4 regions of the Exiguobacterium sp. s150 genome follow, and region 2 is predicted to be linked to each of the others. Evidence: riboswitches for the same ligand, from Rfam matches in the RefSeq annotation. Region 2 holds a riboswitch; each other region holds the start of a gene.
The links. Region 2 has a riboswitch for S-adenosylmethionine ahead of KNP76_RS07245 (2,3-diketo-5-methylthiopentyl-1-phosphate enolase). Riboswitches for the same ligand answer to the same signal wherever they lie in the genome.

Region 1 (4,495 bases), on a different contig from region 2:
ACACGTCTTGGTTCGACAACGTCTCGTGTTCGGTCGTCTCGGGCAACGTCTCACGGATGAACTTGGCTAGGACGAGCGAGTAGAGCCCGAACACGACCGCCGCCGCGAAAAAGATATACTGGCGGTCGAGAAAGAGGACGGCACTGCCGAGGAGCGGTCCGAACGCGGCCCCGATGTTGTGCCCCATCCGGAGTAGGCCGAACGCCTCGTTCAACTGCTCCGGCTCGGTCACGTCCGCGACCATGGCGCTCGCGGCCGGATGGAACAACGAATTCGTCAAGCCGAGCATCGCGTTCAAGAGCAGGAGCGGCCAGAACGTATCGGCGAAGGCGAAGCCGACGAGTGCGAGCGCATCCCCGACGATGGCCGTCATCATGACGGGATTACGTCCGTAAAGGTCGGCGAGACGCCCGCCGACGACCGAGCCGATGAGCGCCATGATCGGTCCGGTCGCGAGGATGACCCCGACCTGGACGTAACTGTCGAGCTTGTCACTATAATAGAGGACGAGGAACGGGGCAATCATGAACATCATGACGCCGGTGATCGTCTCGCCGAGGAAACGGATCCAAATGTTGCGGTCGAGCCGCTTGAGTGATTGATACATACGGGTTCACCTGTTTCTTAGAAAATAAAAAGGGACGAAGCATGCACGGAGGCATACTCGTCCCTTTGTCTACGCATGCCTCGAAAGACAGGCGGAACCGTTCGATTATCACGAAAGTCAAGGCGCCTGTCTGTCAGTATGAAGTTTCGTCTGTAGTCCGTTCATGACTGACATGGGGCAGCCTCCTTTCTAATAGTTGTCTACAGCTAAACTGTATGACAGATTGTTTGAATGTGTCAACTTATTTTAGAGCAGTTCGTTCAAATTCTTTCGTGACAATCGATAGTCGATGAGACGTGACAGGATGACTTGAATCATCGCCGTGACAGGAACGCTGATGAACATGCCGACGAGGCCGAAGAGGCTGCCGCCGATGATGATCGACGTGATGACCCAAAACGGCGTGATCCCGACGCTGTCGCCGAGAATTTTAGGTCCGAGCCACAATCCATCGAACTGTTGCAACAGGAAGATGAACACGAGGACGAGGACGGCCGTGAACGGGTCGTAAAAGTACGTGATGATGAACGCCGGAATCATCCCGAGGAGCGGCCCGACATACGGGATGAAGTTTAAGATTCCGATGATGACCCCGAGCAAGAGGGCGTACGGTGCCCCGATGATGAGTAGACCGATGACGGCCATCACACCGATGATGAGACAGTCGAGCGATTTGCCGATGATGTAACGTTTGAAGATGTAATCCATCTCCTGGAAGATGTCAATCGTCGTCTTCGCCGTGGCGACAGGGAACAGCGCATACAACAGACGTTTGAACATCCGGGCGAACACTTCTTTGTCTTTCAATAGATAGATGGAGATGACAATCCCAATCAAGAAGTTGATGAGCGTCATCGTGAAGCTCGAGACGTAACTGACCGACGACAACACGGCCGTCTGGACCCAGCCCGAGTAACGCTCCTCGAACCGCTTGAAGTCGATCGTCTGGGCGATCGTCTCATTGTAATCTTGCAAAAACGCATTCAACTGACCGACGAAGCCGTCAAGTTGCCGGATATAAAACGGCAACTCCTCGATGAGCGAGGCGACGCTCGAATAGATGCGTGGGAACAGCGTCATGGCCGAGATGACGAGCAGCCCGATGAACGTCACGTAGACGATTAAGAGGCCTTGGTATCGTTTCAACGAGAATCGCTCCTCCATATACGACAGCACCGTGTTCAACAAGAGGGCGATCGCGATCCCCATGATGACGGGGGTCAATAGTTGAAACGTATACTGCAACACGCGTGAAATCGTGTCCGGTTCGCTGATGACCCGCCATAAGACGAGTAAAATCAGGCCGATCACTGTTAGTTTCCAAATCAATTGCCGGTTTAGCTCCACGAGTCCAACCCCTTACCCTACATTTTTTTCAGAATAACGTTCTTCTTTTACTATGACCGTTTTTTTTCAGGGTTTCAAGCGCACTTCGTCATTTTTCAAAATAAGGATTGACAGCAATGGGAACGTTTGGTTTACTTAAGGACATATTACACATAAATCGCATATAAACACTTTCTATCAAGAGAAGCGGAGGGACTGGCCCGATGAAGCTTCAGCAACAGATTGTTTCAATACTGTGCTAATTCCAGCAAGGTAACCTTGAGAGATGGGAAGGTGGTTGTTTGAATACGTCTGTATCTCGACACCCCTTTCCTCGGAAAGGGGTGTTTTTTGCATAGGAGGACCATCCATGGCAGACAGACGTTCAAACTTACTTAAGACTTTACCCCCACAGCACTTCGTCGGGCTCGCGAAAGAAGTGGCCGCGCTCGAACAGGCCGGGGCCGATATCATCCGGCTCGGGCAAGGCACGCCGGACTTGCCGACGCCGAAACCGATCTGCGAGGCGCTCGAGACGGCGCTCGCGAACCCGGAGACCCATCAGTACGGCCCGTTCCGTGGGCAAAGCCGATTGAAACAGGCGGTGTCGACGTTCTACTTGGACGAGTATGGAGTCGACGTCGATGCCGAGACGGAAGTCGCGATTTTAATCGGGTCGAAATCGGGGCTGATCACGCTCCCACAATGTGTCCTTGAACCGGGGGAAGGCATCTTGCTCCCGAATCCGGGCTATCCGGATTATATATCGGGCGCACGGCTGGCCGGTTCGGTCGTGCATGACCTCGTCCTGACAGAAGCCAACGATTTTCTACCGAATTACAAGACGCTCGATACGCACGGGGCGCGGCTCATGTATTTGAACTATCCGAGCAATCCGACCGGCGCCGTCGCGACGCCACAATTCTTCGAGGACACGGTCCGTTTCGCCCGAGAGCAGGAATTGATGGTCGTCCACGACTTCGCCTATGGCAGCATCGGCTTTGACGGGCACGTGTCGCCGAGCTTCCTTCAAGCCGACGGGGCGAAAGAGGTCGGCATCGAAGTGTACACGATGTCGAAGGCGTTCAACATGTCCGGCTGGCGCGTCGCCTTCGCCGTCGGCAACAAAGACATCATCGAGGCGATCAACACGTATCAAGACCACGTCCATGTCAGCGTCTTCTCCGCGATTCAAGAAGCGGCCGTCGCCGCACTCGAGTCACCGAAGTCGATTCGAGATGACTTGTCCCGTCTGTATGAGACGCGGCGCGACCGATTGGTGGACGGCCTGCGCCAAGCCGGCTGGGAGGTGACGGCCCCGAAAGGCTCGTTCTTCGTCTGGGCGAGAGTGCCGGAAGGCGATTCCGCCTCGTTCGCCAAAAAGCTGCTTCATGAGGCAGGCGTGGCCGTGACACCGGGCTATTTCTTCGGCACCGAAGGGGAGCGCTACGTGCGTTTCGGACTCGTCTCCCCGGAGCCGAAGATTGACGAGGCCGTCGAGCGAATCGAGCGGCTGTTCGCCGCCTATGAAGAGGTGCGGGCGTGATCCGTCAAGCCGTGCTCGAGTATGATCACGCCGCTGACGCGCTCGATCGTCTCGACGAACTAATCGGCGCTCGTTCGGTCCACGTGTTGCGCGGGCAAAACGGCTACCCGACCGTCGAACGGTTACTCCCTTCGATTCAAACCTATCCGGTAACGACGTTCCGAGGAGAGTGCACGGATCGTGAGGCGGACCGCGTCGACCTCGACGGGGCGGACGTCCTCATCGCCGTCGGTGGCGGCAAGCTCGTCGACACGGCCAAACTCGTCGCCGTACGGAACGGCGTCCCGCTCATCGTCATCCCGACGCTCGCCTCCAACTGTGCGGCGTTCACCCCGCTCAGCGTCGTCTATCGCGACGACGGGAGCTACGACCGCTATGACGTCTTCCGGGTCGTCATCGAACGTGTCATCGTCGACGCCCGGGTCATCGCATCATCGCCGTATGATTATTATCGAGCCGGCGTCATCGACACGGTCGCGAAGTTTTATGAGGCCCGCTATTTGAGCGGGGACGCCTCGACCGATGCCGGCGTCGATGCCGGACTCGCGCTCTCCAAGCAATGTCATCGCCTACTCGAGCTCGAATTGACCGAGACCGCCTTCCGCTCGTATGGGGAAGGGACGCGTTATGCGGTCGACCACGTTCTCGCCATCGGTGGGGCGGTCGGTGGGTTCGGCGACGCCGGGACACGGGTCGCCGTCGCGCACGCCGTCCATAACGCGCTCAGTCAGTTCGAGACGACGCATCCGTTCCTGCACGGGGACAAGGTCGGCTTCGGGTTGCTCGTCCAAGAATCGCTACGCGGCTCGGAAGACGTGGCTCGGCTTCGGGCATGGCTCGAAACGGTTGAGGCCCCGACGACGCTCGAGGCGCTCGGTCTTTCGACGGACGAGATCCCGTTCCTCGTGGCAGCAGTGATGAGGGAGACGACGCTCCAACAGTTGCCTGAACCGATTGATTATGACTATTTGAAAATAATTCTTGAAAATTTGCAGAAAACTATTTACAAATAAAAG
Region 2 (4,495 bases):
CTTTTTGGAAGTTGACGAGTAATTCGTCCAAGTTCGGCGTCGCATCCGAAAGCGAGATGACGTCGGCCGTCTCATAGCCACGGCGTTCCGATACATCTTTAATCTCGTCACGGAACGTCGCGAGAATCGCCTGTTTGTCCTCGTCCGTCAACTGGTAGTTCTCTTGCAGGTTTACTGGGAGCTTGTTGATGTCCCACTGTTCATATAGAATGCCGCGTGACTCTAAAAAGGCGCTCACTTCAGTTTGGTCGACGTAACGTTCTTCGGTTTGTTGGAAATAGATTGTAGCCATGGATGGTTCCTCCTTATGAATGCACGCCTAAGGCGCGTAGTTTTAACGTGTAGCTGAATAAAAACTCATATGCTTCTAAATAGCGTTTCGTCGCCGCCGGTGTCTCGCCCCAGACGGTGATGCCGTGGTTGCGGATGAGGACGGCACCGGCGCTTGAACGGACATGAGGGGCGAACGCCGCGGCAAGCGTCGGGATGTCGGCATGGTTGTCGATGATCGGGACACGGACGATAGCATCTTCTTCCCAATAATCGAGCGCCTTGATGATCTCTTGACCGGTGAAGACGACCTCGCCTCGAGCGGCATAAAGCTCGGAGATGACGTTGTTGTCAATCGTATGGACATGGAGCGAGCACGTTGCTTCGGTCCGGTTGAACACCTCCAGGTGGAGCAACGTCTCAGCGGACGGTTTTCCTGTCTGTTCGCCGATCAAGCGTCCGAAAGCATCGACGAGGACGAAGTCGTCCGGTGTTCGTTTTCGCTTGTCACGTCCGCTCGCAGTGACTAAAAAGGTGAGCGGGTCATCTTCGACGCGAATCGCCAAATTCCCACTCGTTCCGGGGAACCAGTCGCGGGCGGCGAGCTCATCTTTAATGTCGGCTAGTTCGAGCCAACGGGCGGTCACACTCATACGGTCACCTCCTGCAGATGATGGGTGATGTCATGGAACGTCTCGAACGGGGCGAATGGGATGCCTTCCGCCTCGCAGAGCGTGATGAGTTGTCCACGGGCATAGACGAAGTCCGCCCGTTTCGCAATCTCGAAATCGGTCACCGAATCCCCGATGACGATCAACCGGTCATTGGAATCGACGATGCGGCGGGCGATCGTCGGTTTACAGCAACCGCAATCGTTCGTGCACTGGTCGTCACACGCGTGTGGCCACGCGACGGTCACGGTCTCACCCGAGAAGTCGGCGACGTTACAGAAAATATGTTCGGAATCGACAAGGCCGTCTAAAATTGGTTGAACGAAGAAGTCCATCCCGCCGCTGACGACGTCAAAGTGCCATCCGTTTTGACGCACGTCGGCCAAAAAGGCAGTAAACCCAGGGCGTAACGCGATACGTTCCACCAAATAGTCTCGATATGCGGTACGTTCGCTACTTGGCAACAAGTCGAACAGTTGGCCGACGCCGGAGCGAATCGAGATGTCTTGGGCGAGGATCGCGTCTTTCAGCTCGATCCATTCGGGAGGGGCGAACGCCTTCATCAAGGCGATGATGTTGTCCTCGGCTGTGATGGTCCCGTCGAAATCGCAGAGGATATGGACCGTCATCGCGTCGTCCACGCTTTCAATGCCGTCTCGAGCTCGGTCGTCTGGCCGTCTCGTTGTCCGAGGACGTGCGCGATGGCCTGTTTGAACGCCCGGGCCCCGGCTGCGGCGCCGTCTGGGTGTCCGTGGATGCCACCACCGGCATTGATGACGACATCGGTTCCGAAATCACGGATGATGTCGGGAACGAGCCCTGGATGAATCCCGGCTGACGGGACCGGGAGAATCGCTTTTCTTTCGCTCGGTTCCGCGCTTACATCGCGGATGAGGAGCGCCTCGTCACGCGGCGTCGCGAGCGATCCGTACGGCGATGGAAAGAGCGTCAAGTCGGCACCGGCGAGTCGAGGAAGCTTCCCGAGTAGGAGTGCATGGCTGATTGAACCGGTCAAGGCGCCGGCGAACGCCGGGTGCGCTAAAATCGGCACGTTCACGTCCGGGTCTTTCGCCAGCTCACGCAAGGTATCGAGCCCGTATGTATAGACGTTGAAGAGGAGGGCCGTTGCCCCAGCGTCAATCAACCGTAGCGCTTGGTCACGTAACGTGAACACCGGTCCGCTTAGCGTGACGGCGTACAGGGCACGTTTTCCGGTCGCCTCGTAATGCTCGTCTAAGACGGTGCGGCCGATCTGCGCCCGCTCAAGTGAAGGGGTGAGCGGATTGTCATATAAAATCTCGTCGTCTTTGACGATATCGATGCCCCCGTCGAGCTGGTCACGGAGCTGTGCTTCTAAAAAGGTCAAGTCTCGGCCGATGACCCCTTTGAAGATGCTCATGACGAGTGGCCGGTCGTAGACGCCGAGTAGCTGACGGACGCCTTCTGTCCCGAACTTGGCGCCGGGAAACGTGTCGCGCAACGCTTCAGGTAAATCGAGGTCGACGAGCCGGACCGAGTCGTCGAGTGATAGCTTTCCGAACGTCGTCGTCAAGATGGATGAGAAGTCCGCACTGACGTTATGGAGCGGGTAGCGGATTTTGAAGCGGCTCGTCGTTTCCGTATGTGACGTCGAGACGACTTCGGCGCGATACGCTTGTAACTGTGCTTGTTCTAGGTGTGGTAAGTCCGTCCACGTGCCGACGGTCAACTCGAGCGCGATTTTCGCGGCGAGGTCGGCCACGCGGTCCGTACGGTTAATTTCATAAGTGGCGATGATGCCCATGTTCGTTCCTCCTTCCGGTCAAACAAAAAATGACCCCATGCCGAGGCAAGAGGTCATCATAAAAAATGAACTCTTATCTCTCAGCGTCTGCTGCAAGAATTAGCACCGTGCCCAATCGGGTCGGTTGCTGCGACATCATCGGGCTTGTCCCTCCGTCTGCTCTTGATAAGAATATGATTTGAAGTTGTGAAATTTAATTGAATTTTTGCACAGAATCGTCACAGCGTCAATTCCTTTTTTGAAAATTTTTTATTTTAGAAATTTGTTTCCATATATGCAAACAAAAAGTGACTCGATGCTCAAAAAAACAGCGTTGACAACCAGGGCGTCGACTCCGTAATATTCAGCTCATAGTCACACAAATCGAATAACACACTCTTATCGCGAGTTGGCAGAGGGAATTGGCCCGATGACGCCGCAGCAACCGACCAGTACGGCACGGTGCTACATCCACCAGACGAATGTCTGAAAGATGAGAGGAACAACCAATCTGGCTGTGCCTCTTTCTCGCGGAGAAAGGGGCTTTTTTTGTGGAAATCATCGAAAGGGGAAATAGACATGGCATATCAACCATTTACTGAACAGACGGTCGTCGATCACGTCCGGGCACTCGGACTGATTGAAGAAGGAGGGATCGCCCAATGCGATGAGATTGGGGACGGAAACTTGAACCTCGTCTTCCGCATCCGTCAAGGCGAACAGCGTCTTATCGTCAAACAAGCGCTCCCGTATGCGAAAGTCGTCGGGGAAAGTTGGCCGCTCACGCTTGAACGGGCCTGGATCGAGCAGCTCGCGTTGCGTCAGTTCGCAGAAGTCGTGCCACGTTTCGTGCCGAACGTGCTCGGGAGCGACCGGACGCTCGCGTACACGATTTTAGAGGACTTGTCCGATTATGAAATCGTCCGCACCGGTTACCTCGAAGGGAAGACGTATCCTGAACTGGCCCGTCACGTCGGTGAATTTTTAGGCGAGACGTTGTTCGCCACGTCCGACTACGCGGCCGGTCCAATCGAGAAGAAGCGGAAGGAACGGGAGTATTACAACCCGGAGCTGTGCGACATCACGGAAAAGCTCATTTTCACCGATCCGTATAAAGACACCGAGTCGAACAATATCGAGGCGGCGCTGCGTCCTGACGTCGAACGCCTCTGGCATGACAAGGCGCTCAAAGTCGAGGTGGCGAAACTGAAAGTCGGATTCGTCACGAAACATGACGCCTTGCTTCATGGCGACTTACATACAGGAAGCATCTTTGCGACGACGCAGGAGACGAAAATCATCGATCCGGAGTTCGCATTCTACGGACCGTTCGGCTTCGACGTCGGACAGATTATCGCGCATTTGACGCTCTCCACGTTCCACGATCCGCTCAAGCGATTCGAACGGTTCACGGACGTCCTCACGGTGTGGGAGACGTTTGAGAAGACGTTCCGCCACAACTTCACGAACGCCGTCGAGCCGTTCGACACGGAAGGATATGTCGACGACTTGTTACAAACGATTTTCGCCGACACGGTCGGCTATGCCGGTTGCGAACTCATCCGCCGCGCCATCGGCCTCGCCGGCGTCGCAGACCTTGAGACGTTACCCGAAACGACACGTCTCGAGCGGAAACGCGATGCGCTCGCGCTCGGTACGGCGCTCATTAAAGAACGTCACGAAGTTGACTCGATTGACGGCCTCGTCACCTTGTTATCGGGGGTACGCGTATGACGGTGCAAAACATTCGCTTTGACGTCTCGACCAATGAGTTGATTCTCTTAGACCAGAC
Region 3 (4,495 bases), on a different contig from region 2:
TTGTTTCAATCCGCCGATTTGACGGGACGAATGCCAGTCAAAGAGCGGGGAGATGTACGTCAAACTGCCGAGCGGGACATCATACTCCTGTAACAGTCGGTTCGTCAACAGCGCACCAAGGCTGAAGGCGACGACGTGAATCGGCAATTTGTACTGTCCGGCTTCACGGAGCGTGTTCTTAATAAGCAGTTTATGGTCTTCAGCCGTCAAGCCGAGCGTCGGCCCGGCAACGACGAGCACTTCGTAGTCCGTCCGCAACCGATCGAGGAACGCCTCGCTGACACGAGACGTGAACTGGAGCGGGTATACAATCACGATGACCCCTTTTCGTGATGGTTCTTCGTATGTCATGCTGTCACCTCATTATTAGTATGTCTGTTTTATTCTAACAAAAAACATCAGCCTAGACTGATGTTTCAATCAAAATCCGTCTGGAGTCTTAGCGTGGGTCGTATCGCAAGTGAACGAGCTCCATCGGCTCATCGTACACTTCTTCTTGAATCCGGTTCAATTCGACGAACGATTGATGGTTCAAGAAGGCGAGCGCCTGCTCGTTCGAACTCTCAACGTACAGTTCGACCGGTTGGCGTTTTCGTCCTGCAAGGTGTGTCAACAGCTCTGCCCCTAACCCTTGACGGTGATGGGCCGGATGGAGGTAAAGACGAAGCACTTCCCACGTATCGCCCCGGTCAATCGCATGATAAAACCCGATGACGTCGCCGTCCGTCTCACCGACGATGAACAACTGTTCTTTCGCTTCTTCACTCGAACTGATGGCGCGCACGATTTCCTCGAGCTGATACGCCCGTTCCATCACGCGCGCACGCGCGTTGTCCGCGTCGGTCGTCGCGAGCGCGATTTCTCGAATTAGAGCGGCATCTTCCGGCACGGCTTCCCTCATCTTCATGACAGCTCCCCCTTTTGGCCAATCTAGTACTATCATTCCCCATCCCGCCAAAAATATCCTGCCCCTTCATTACTTTTTCATGACGAAATGAGCGAACGGGTTATGTTCCAATTTGACACGGGTATAAAGGTACCAATGCCAACTTACAGAAAAGGAGTGTTTTTATGCAACCACCATTGCAACACGACTCGCATGCTACACAAGCGAACAACCCGAACCGTCAATTCGACCATGAGTCGTCGAACGGTCCAAAAATCAACGTCGTCACCGGCATGTTGCTCGGTGCCCTCGTCGGCGGGCTCCTCGCCCTCCTCAGCTCATCAAACCGAGAGAACACGAAACAGTCATTCTCGAGTGCGAAAGCTTCTGTCGGCGGACTCGTCGAGACGGTGAAAGAAGATCCGGCCGGTAAGGCCTCACAAGTCATCGATCAAGTGAAGGCGGCCTCAGGCATCATCCAAGAAGTCGCGACAGACGTCCAAAACGTCTACGAAAAAGTGGCCGGCGAAGCCGACACGGTCAAACAAGACGTCAATAAAGTCGTCGAGACGGCCCAAGAGGCGAAATCGGATTTACAATCGATCGGCGAGAAAGTCGTCGAGGCGAAAGATACCGCGTTAGGACAAGGACACGAGTCGACTGACCATAAGCCACAGGCATAACAAAAACGACCTTTCGCGTGAAAGGTCGTTTTTCTTTGATTACGCGAAGCGTTTCGCGCCTTCTTCTAGTACTGCTGCTTTGTCCGTTTGCTCCCATGGGAGTTCCACGTCCGTGCGACCGAAGTGGCCGTATGCTGCTGTCTGCTTGTAAATCGGGCGGCGAAGGTCGAGCATCTTGATGATGCCGGCCGGGCGGAGGTCGAAGTTCTCACGGATGAGTTCTACGATCTCGGTCTCGCTCAATTTACCAGTGCCGAACGTATCGACCGCGATCGATACCGGGTGTGCGACACCGATTGCGTATGCAAGTTGAACTTCTGCTTTGTCCGCGAGGCCAGCTGCGACGATGTTCTTCGCCACGTAACGAGCCGCGTATGCTGCAGAGCGGTCAACTTTCGTAGGATCTTTACCAGAAAACGCGCCGCCACCGTGACGTGCGTATCCACCGTACGTGTCGACGATAATCTTACGTCCTGTGAGACCTGCATCACCTTGTGGTCCACCGATAACGAAACGGCCAGTCGGGTTGATGAAGTATTTCGTCTCCGCATCGATTAGTTCAGTCGGGATGACCGCGTCGATGACATGTGCTTTAAGATCTGCTTGAATTTGCTCGAGCGTGATGTCTTCAGCGTGTTGTGTCGAGATAACGATTGTGTCGATACGAACCGGGTTGTTCGCTTCGTCGTACTCGACCGTCACTTGCGTCTTCCCGTCCGGACGGAGGTAAGGGAGCGTGCCGTTTTTGCGGACTTCCGCCAAACGACGTGACAATTTGTGTGCGAGCGAGATTGGAAGCGGCATGAGTTCAGGCGTTTCTTTCGTTGCATAACCGAACATGAGACCTTGGTCCCCTGCACCGATTGCATCGAGTTCTTCTTCAGTCATTTGACCTTCACGTGCTTCGAGCGCTTGGTCAACACCTTGGGCGATATCGACTGACTGCTCGTCGATTGACGTCAAGACAGCACATGTCTCGGCATCAAAGCCGTATTTCGCGCGTGTATAACCGATCTCACGGACCGTTTCACGGACGACTTTCGGGATATCGACGTATGTCGATGTCGTGATTTCACCAGCTACGAGCACGAGACCTGTCGTGACAGACGTCTCAGCCGCAACGCGGGCGTTTGGATCTTCTGCTAAAATCGCGTCCAAAATCGAGTCTGAGATTTGGTCACAAATTTTATCCGGGTGTCCTTCAGTGACGGACTCCGAAGTGAAAAGTCGACGGTTCAAGTTTGACATTTCAAAAAACCTCCTATAATAAGGGTGATGTGTGGACGGTACTCGTTCCCCTTACGCGTTGCTTTGGGACGGTAATGAAAAAAACCTTTCGCCACGTTCAATGGGAAAGGTTGAATCGTTCTTCCTTACCCTCTTATCGTTCGAAGCTTACGCTTCGCTTCAGGATAGCACCTTTTCCGACAACATTACATTCGGACGGTTGCTGGGCTTCGTAGGGCCTTGTTCCCTCCACCGCTCAGAATAAGAGTATCCGTTACGAACACCATCATATAAATGACGTACCGTTCTGTCAAGCGTATCGACCGAATTCGTAAAACTTTTCACGAACGGGCAAATAGTTATGTTTGTGAAATAACAAACATTTTTATGACGGTTTCCGATTTTGTTCTATGACCTGGTACAGAATATGTTAGAATGACAATGTAAGAAAGCGCTTACTTGTCAAAGTGAAGAAACGCTTGTTTTTAATTAGTGTGTCACATATAATAAAAACGTCATACTAATTAACTGCGGAAGTATGCGGATTTCATCCACATCTATTTAGGGGAAAGGTGGGATTCGGGATGGCGACAACGCTCCTGAAAATCGAAGAATTAATTAACGGTGCCGACGTGAAACGGAACTTGACGGTTCCAGAATTGGTGGAAGAAGCCATTCAAAACGGGGAAGGTGTGCTGACGAAAGACGGGGCTTTATCTGTCAGTACAGGCAAATTCACAGGCCGGTCACCAAAAGACAAATTCGTCGTGCAAGATGAAGTCAGCAATCACTTAGTCGACTGGGGACCGGTCAACCAACCGATCGCCGAAGAGAAGTTCACAGCGTTGCTCGATAAGGTGCTCACCCATCTTGAGCAAAAACAAAAGCTCTACTATCTTGAAGCGTCAGCAGGTGCGGATGAGCATTACACGCTTCCGGTTCGCGCCATCACAGAATATGCATGGCACAGCTTGTTCGCGAAGCAACTGTTCCTTCGTGAATGGCCGACAAAAGGTGCGTTCGACCCGTTCACGGTCATCTATGCACCGAGCTATAAGGCAAATCCGGCTGTCGACGGCACGAACTCCGAGACGTTCATTCTCGTCTCATTCGCCAAACGTACGATTCTGATCGGGGGAACAGAGTACGGTGGTGAAATCAAGAAATCAATCTTCTCTGTCATGAACTTCCTGCTCCCGGAGCAACACGTCCTCTCGATGCACTGTTCGGCAAACGTCAACGACGCCAACGAGACCGCACTCTTCTTCGGGCTATCGGGAACCGGGAAGACGACGTTATCGGCCGACCCAGAACGTCACTTGATTGGTGATGATGAGCACGGCTGGTCTCCAGACGGCGTGTTTAACATTGAAGGTGGCTGCTATGCGAAGACGATCAACTTGTCGCGTGAGAACGAGCCGCAAATCTATGACGCGATCCGTTTCGGATCTTTAATCGAGAACGTCGTCTTGAATGATGACCGTTCACCTGATTACAAAAACATTTCCTTGACGGAAAACACGCGAGCCGCCTATCCGATCGATTTCATTGATAACGCCATGCTCCCATCACGCGCCGGACATCCGAACACGATCGTGTTCTTGACGGCTGACGCGTACGGTGTATTACCGCCAATCAGCAAATTGACGAAAGAGCAGGCGATGTATCACTTCTTGTCTGGTTACACGTCGAAACTGGC
Region 4 (4,495 bases), on a different contig from region 2:
GCGCGAAACCGCCCGGCATCAAATGAAGCGCATTGATCGGTCCGATGAGCCCCGAGACACCGAATCCGGCACTGATCGGCGTGCCTTCGATTCGAAGGATACCGGCGAGCGCACCGAGAATGGCCGCGTTCGCGAGCACGGGGAGCATCATGATCGGACGACGGATGAAGTTCGCCATCTGAATCTTCGGTGAACCGAGGAAGTGGGCGATTGACGTGCCGGTCGCGTTCATCTGCCACCCGGCGATCGCGAGCCCGAAACCGGCGGCGACGACACCGAGATTGGCCGCCCCGGCCGCGACGCCCGATAGGCTGATCGCCGTGGCGATCCCGACCGTCGAAATCGGCGAGACGATGATGAGCGAGAACGCCATCGCGATCAAGATGCCCATGACGACCGGTTGTAGTTCCGTCATCGTCATGATGATCGTCCCGACGTACGTCGTGATCTGTGAGATATACGTGAGCAGGAACGCGCCGATGCCTCCGGCGACGACGATGACCGTCATCGGCAAAACGAGTACCGTGTACGTCTTTAAGCGTGGTGACAGTTGCATGACGAGATACGTCGCGAGGGCCGCCGTCACACCGGCCGTGATGACGTCACCGATGCCGGCCATGAGGAAGGTACCTTCCTCAATGCGGATGGCACCGCTCCCGACGTGTGTCGCGATGCCGATCGTCCCGGCCTCGAGCGCCGTGCGGCCGAACTGCATGGCGACGGCGACCCCGATAATGACCGGGAGGAGGCGCATCGCGATCGTCGTCGCGTCTAAGATGAACTGGAGCGACGGAAAATACGGCAAGATGGCTTTCGTCAATTCACCGAGCAATGCGCTCGGAATGAGGGCAATCAAAATGGCAAGGCTGAGTCCGTTCAATACGTTCATCAAGAACTGTTTTCCGGTAAGTCGTTCTTCCGTCATGTCTTCTTCACCTATCCTTCTCTTTTACTGTTATGTACAAAAGCATTAAAGTTATTGACCATACTATGCCTCTTTCAGACGCACGTCAACCAGAAAAATGGAAGTATTCAGAATTTTTTCAAATCGAGCACAACTTTTGAATGTCGGGGCGAAGCTTCTTATAATCAGGAGAGAGGTGAGAAATATGGTGACAGACGGATTGTTATATATATACGCCCCAATGTGTGGTACATGCGCCGTAGCTGAGCGGATGCTCACGGTCGTCGAGGCGGTCGATCCTAATTTAAAGATTGAAAAACGCGATGCGAACTTCATCCCAAACGAGCTGGAAGCGTATCAAGTGATGAGCGTCCCGGCGCTCCTGAAGCTTGAAAATGGCCAAGTGACCGATCGAATCTATGCGTTCCAAAACGTGCAACACGTGCTTTCCTTCGTCAAGTGACGGAGGAACATTAGAATAATCTGAAAATTTTAAATAATCAGTTGACACAGAAAGTTCACGAATGGTATATTCATTACAACATCTTACTTGAACACAAAAATAGGACGCGATTTACTCGCGATCAAGACGTTCAGGCATCGCCGAACCACCCGCTTACGCGATTTTGAAGTGGACCTTCCCTTCGATTGTCCCCCAAAAAAATCAAGCGAAGGAATACAGACCGCGTAGCCGTTCGGTACATGTCAGGATTGGGTGATTGACGAGTAACATCCCCCATATTAAGGATGAATGCTCTGATCGGGCAAAAGGGGTTCATCTATGGGTTGTCCTTCCTGTGACTCAAGGTGCTACGTTCTGTGTCGTCTTCGGACGGCACCTTTTTTTATTTTTTCGCATAAAATAGTTTGACATGAAAATAATATGTCGCTATGATAAGGCTAATCGAATATACAACACTCTTATCAAGAGAGGCTGAGGGACTGGCCCTATGACGCCCAGCAACCGCGGAGCAATCCGAAATGGTGCTAATTCCAGCAAGGTGTATACCTTGGAAGATGAGAGCAATCGTTGTCCGTACCGATAAAGTACGCACGTTTGCTCAAACGTGCGTACTTTTTTTGTTGTCAGGAGGGAAAGGGATTGATTCAACTACGCAATGTGGCCAAATGGTACGACACGAAAAACGGTCGAGTCCAGGCGGTCGATGATGTGTCGCTTACAATCGAAAGCGGCGAAATTTTTGGAATTATCGGATATTCAGGGGCAGGGAAGTCGACACTCATTCGACTCCTTAACCGGCTCGAGTCACCTTCGAGCGGCACGATCGAGGTGGCCGGGAGTGAATTGACGAAGCTTAGTCCAAAAGAGTTACGAGGGGTTCGCAAAAACGTCTCAATGGTGTTCCAACACTTCAATCTACTCTGGTCGCGCACGGTCGCTGAAAACATCAGCTTCCCGCTCGAACTTATCGGGGTACCGGCAAGCGAGCGGAAACGCCGCGTCACCGAACTCGTCGAACTTGTCGGGCTCGCCGGACGTGAAGACAGTTACCCATCACAACTATCGGGTGGTCAAAAGCAGCGAGTCGGGATTGCCCGTGCGCTCGCTACGAATCCAGAAGTGCTCCTCTGCGATGAAGCGACGAGCGCGCTCGACCCGAAGACGACCGACTCGATTCTCGAGTTACTCGTCGACATCAATAAAAAGCTCGGCTTGACGATTGTGCTCATCACGCACGAGATGCATGTCATCCAAAAGATTTGTCATCGCGTCGCGGTCATGGAAGCAGGGAAAGTCGTCGAGATCGGGCAAGTCGCCGACGTGTTCCAACATCCGGAACAACCGATCACAAAAGAGTTCGTCAAACAGATCGGCGCGGTCGACGACATGTCGCTCACGTTCGAGCATTTGAAGGCGCGCTATCCGAGTGGTCAAATCGTCAAGCTCAAGTTCTTGAACGAGACTGCCGAACAGCCGATTCTCTCAGACGTCTTGAAGACGCATGATATCGGCTTCAACATCATCGGCGGGAACGTGACGCAGTCACAAGTCGGCGCGCTCGGGACGCTATTTATTCAACTGATCGGAGAGCCGGCTGAAGTCGAGCGGGCCATCGCCTCAATCCGATCGCAGGCAGTGGAAGTGGAGGTGGAAAGCGATGTTTCCTAACGTAGACTGGGAGATCATGCTCGAGGAGACGTGGCAGACGATTTATATGACGCTCGTCGCCGGTGGCGCAACGTTCGCCTTCGGTCTCGCACTCGGGATCATTCTTTATGTGACGAACGAACCGCTCATGATGAAGAATCGGACGATTTACACCGTCGTCAGTGCGTTCGTCAACGTGTTCCGTTCAATCCCGTTCATTATTTTGATTATCTTGCTCATCCCGTTCACGAAGATCGTCGTCGGCACGATCCTCGGTTCGACGGCGGCACTTCCGGCGCTCATCATCGGGGCGGCCCCGTTCTATGCACGGATGGTCGAGCTCGCACTTCGTGAGATTGACCGCGGTGTCATCGAGGCGGCCGAGTCGATGGGAGCAACGAAATGGCAAATCATCTATAAAGTCTTGTTCCCAGAGGCGCTCCCGGCCATCGTGTCGGGAATCACGGTCACACTCGTCGCGATCGTCGGTTATACGGCGATGGCGGGCGTCGTCGGTGGCGGTGGTCTCGGTAACTTGGCGTTCCTTGACGGGTTCCAGCGTTCGCGGAACGACGTGACGTTCGTCGCGACCGTCCTCATCTTAGTCATCGTCTTCGTGATTCAATTCATCGGAGACCGACTTGTCACAAGAATCGATAAGCGCTCTGCTTAATCAAATAAAAAACATTTGGAGGGTTCACACATGAAATCATGGAAAACAGTACTCGGTTTAACGGCAGCATCAGCACTCACAATTCTCGCGGCTTGCGGCGGCGGGGATTCAGAATCAGGCGCAGGTGGCGATGACAAGACGCTCGTCATCGGCGCATCGAACGTGCCACACGCAGAGATTTTGGAGCATGTGAAAGATGAATACGAAGCAAAAGGCTACAAGCTTGAAATCACGAAGTTCCAAGACTACGTCCTCCCGAACCGTACACTTGCGGACGGAGAGCTTGACGCAAACTACTTCCAACACGAGCCATACCTCGAGTCACAAATGGCTGAAAACAAAGATTATAAATTCGCATCAGCCGGTGGCGTCCACATCGAGCCGATCGGTGTCTACTCACAAGACTACGCCTCACTCGATGAGCTTCCAGATGGCGCTGAAATCATCATGAGCTCGTCGGTCGCAGACCATGGCCGTATCCTCACGATGCTCCAATCAGAAGGCTTGCTCACACTTGCAGAAGGCAAGACGGTCGACGCGACAGTCGCTGATATCGTCGACAACCCGAAAAACTTGACGTTCAAGACGAACGTTGAAGCGGCTCTTCTTCCGCAAGCGTACAACAACGGGGAAGGCGACGCCGTTCTCATCAACACGAACTACGCAATCGATGCCGGTCTCAACCCGCTCGAAGACGCCATCGCACTCGAAGGCGAAGACTCACCGTACGTCAACTTGATCGTCACACGTGAAGGCGACGAGAATGACGAGCGCGTCAAAGCACTCCTTGAAGTCCTCACATCAGAAG

Region 1: another riboswitch for S-adenosylmethionine. It lies ahead of KNP76_RS14405 (aminotransferase class I/II-fold pyridoxal phosphate-dependent enzyme); the one in region 2 lies ahead of KNP76_RS07245 (2,3-diketo-5-methylthiopentyl-1-phosphate enolase).
Region 3: another riboswitch for S-adenosylmethionine. It lies ahead of metK (methionine adenosyltransferase); the one in region 2 lies ahead of KNP76_RS07245 (2,3-diketo-5-methylthiopentyl-1-phosphate enolase).
Region 4: another riboswitch for S-adenosylmethionine. It lies ahead of KNP76_RS02370 (methionine ABC transporter ATP-binding protein); the one in region 2 lies ahead of KNP76_RS07245 (2,3-diketo-5-methylthiopentyl-1-phosphate enolase).

Annotation. Positions count from the first base shown of each region.
Region 1 is NZ_JACSMC010000042.1:11,689-16,183, forward strand. Features, by position in the region: gene KNP76_RS14395 (MDR family MFS transporter) at 1-607, opposite strand, end outside; gene KNP76_RS14400 (AI-2E family transporter) at 854-1,954, opposite strand; SAM riboswitch class I at 2,126-2,226, shown strand; gene KNP76_RS14405 (aminotransferase class I/II-fold pyridoxal phosphate-dependent enzyme) at 2,304-3,479, shown strand; gene KNP76_RS14410 (iron-containing alcohol dehydrogenase family protein) at 3,476-4,492, shown strand.
Region 2 is NZ_JACSMC010000011.1:1,076-5,570, reverse strand. Features, by position in the region: gene KNP76_RS07260 (1,2-dihydroxy-3-keto-5-methylthiopentene dioxygenase) at 1-292, opposite strand, end outside; gene KNP76_RS07255 (methylthioribulose 1-phosphate dehydratase) at 306-923, opposite strand; gene KNP76_RS07250 (2-hydroxy-3-keto-5-methylthiopentenyl-1-phosphate phosphatase) at 920-1,570, opposite strand; gene KNP76_RS07245 (2,3-diketo-5-methylthiopentyl-1-phosphate enolase) at 1,567-2,724, opposite strand; SAM riboswitch class I at 2,795-2,896, opposite strand; SAM riboswitch class I at 3,100-3,203, shown strand; gene mtnK (S-methyl-5-thioribose kinase) at 3,283-4,437, shown strand; gene mtnA (S-methyl-5-thioribose-1-phosphate isomerase) at 4,434-4,495, shown strand, end outside.
Region 3 is NZ_JACSMC010000002.1:221,399-225,893, reverse strand. Features, by position in the region: gene KNP76_RS02720 (alpha/beta fold hydrolase) at 1-351, opposite strand, end outside; gene KNP76_RS02715 (GNAT family N-acetyltransferase) at 440-907, opposite strand; gene KNP76_RS02710 (hypothetical protein) at 1,072-1,569, shown strand; gene metK (methionine adenosyltransferase) at 1,609-2,817, opposite strand; SAM riboswitch class I at 2,948-3,064, opposite strand; gene pckA (phosphoenolpyruvate carboxykinase (ATP)) at 3,381-4,495, shown strand, end outside.
Region 4 is NZ_JACSMC010000002.1:150,755-155,249, forward strand. Features, by position in the region: gene KNP76_RS02360 (PTS sugar transporter subunit IIC) at 1-925, opposite strand, end outside; gene KNP76_RS02365 (thioredoxin family protein) at 1,110-1,367, shown strand; SAM riboswitch class I at 1,823-1,928, shown strand; gene KNP76_RS02370 (methionine ABC transporter ATP-binding protein) at 2,007-3,035, shown strand; gene KNP76_RS02375 (methionine ABC transporter permease) at 3,025-3,687, shown strand; gene KNP76_RS02380 (MetQ/NlpA family ABC transporter substrate-binding protein) at 3,718-4,495, shown strand, end outside.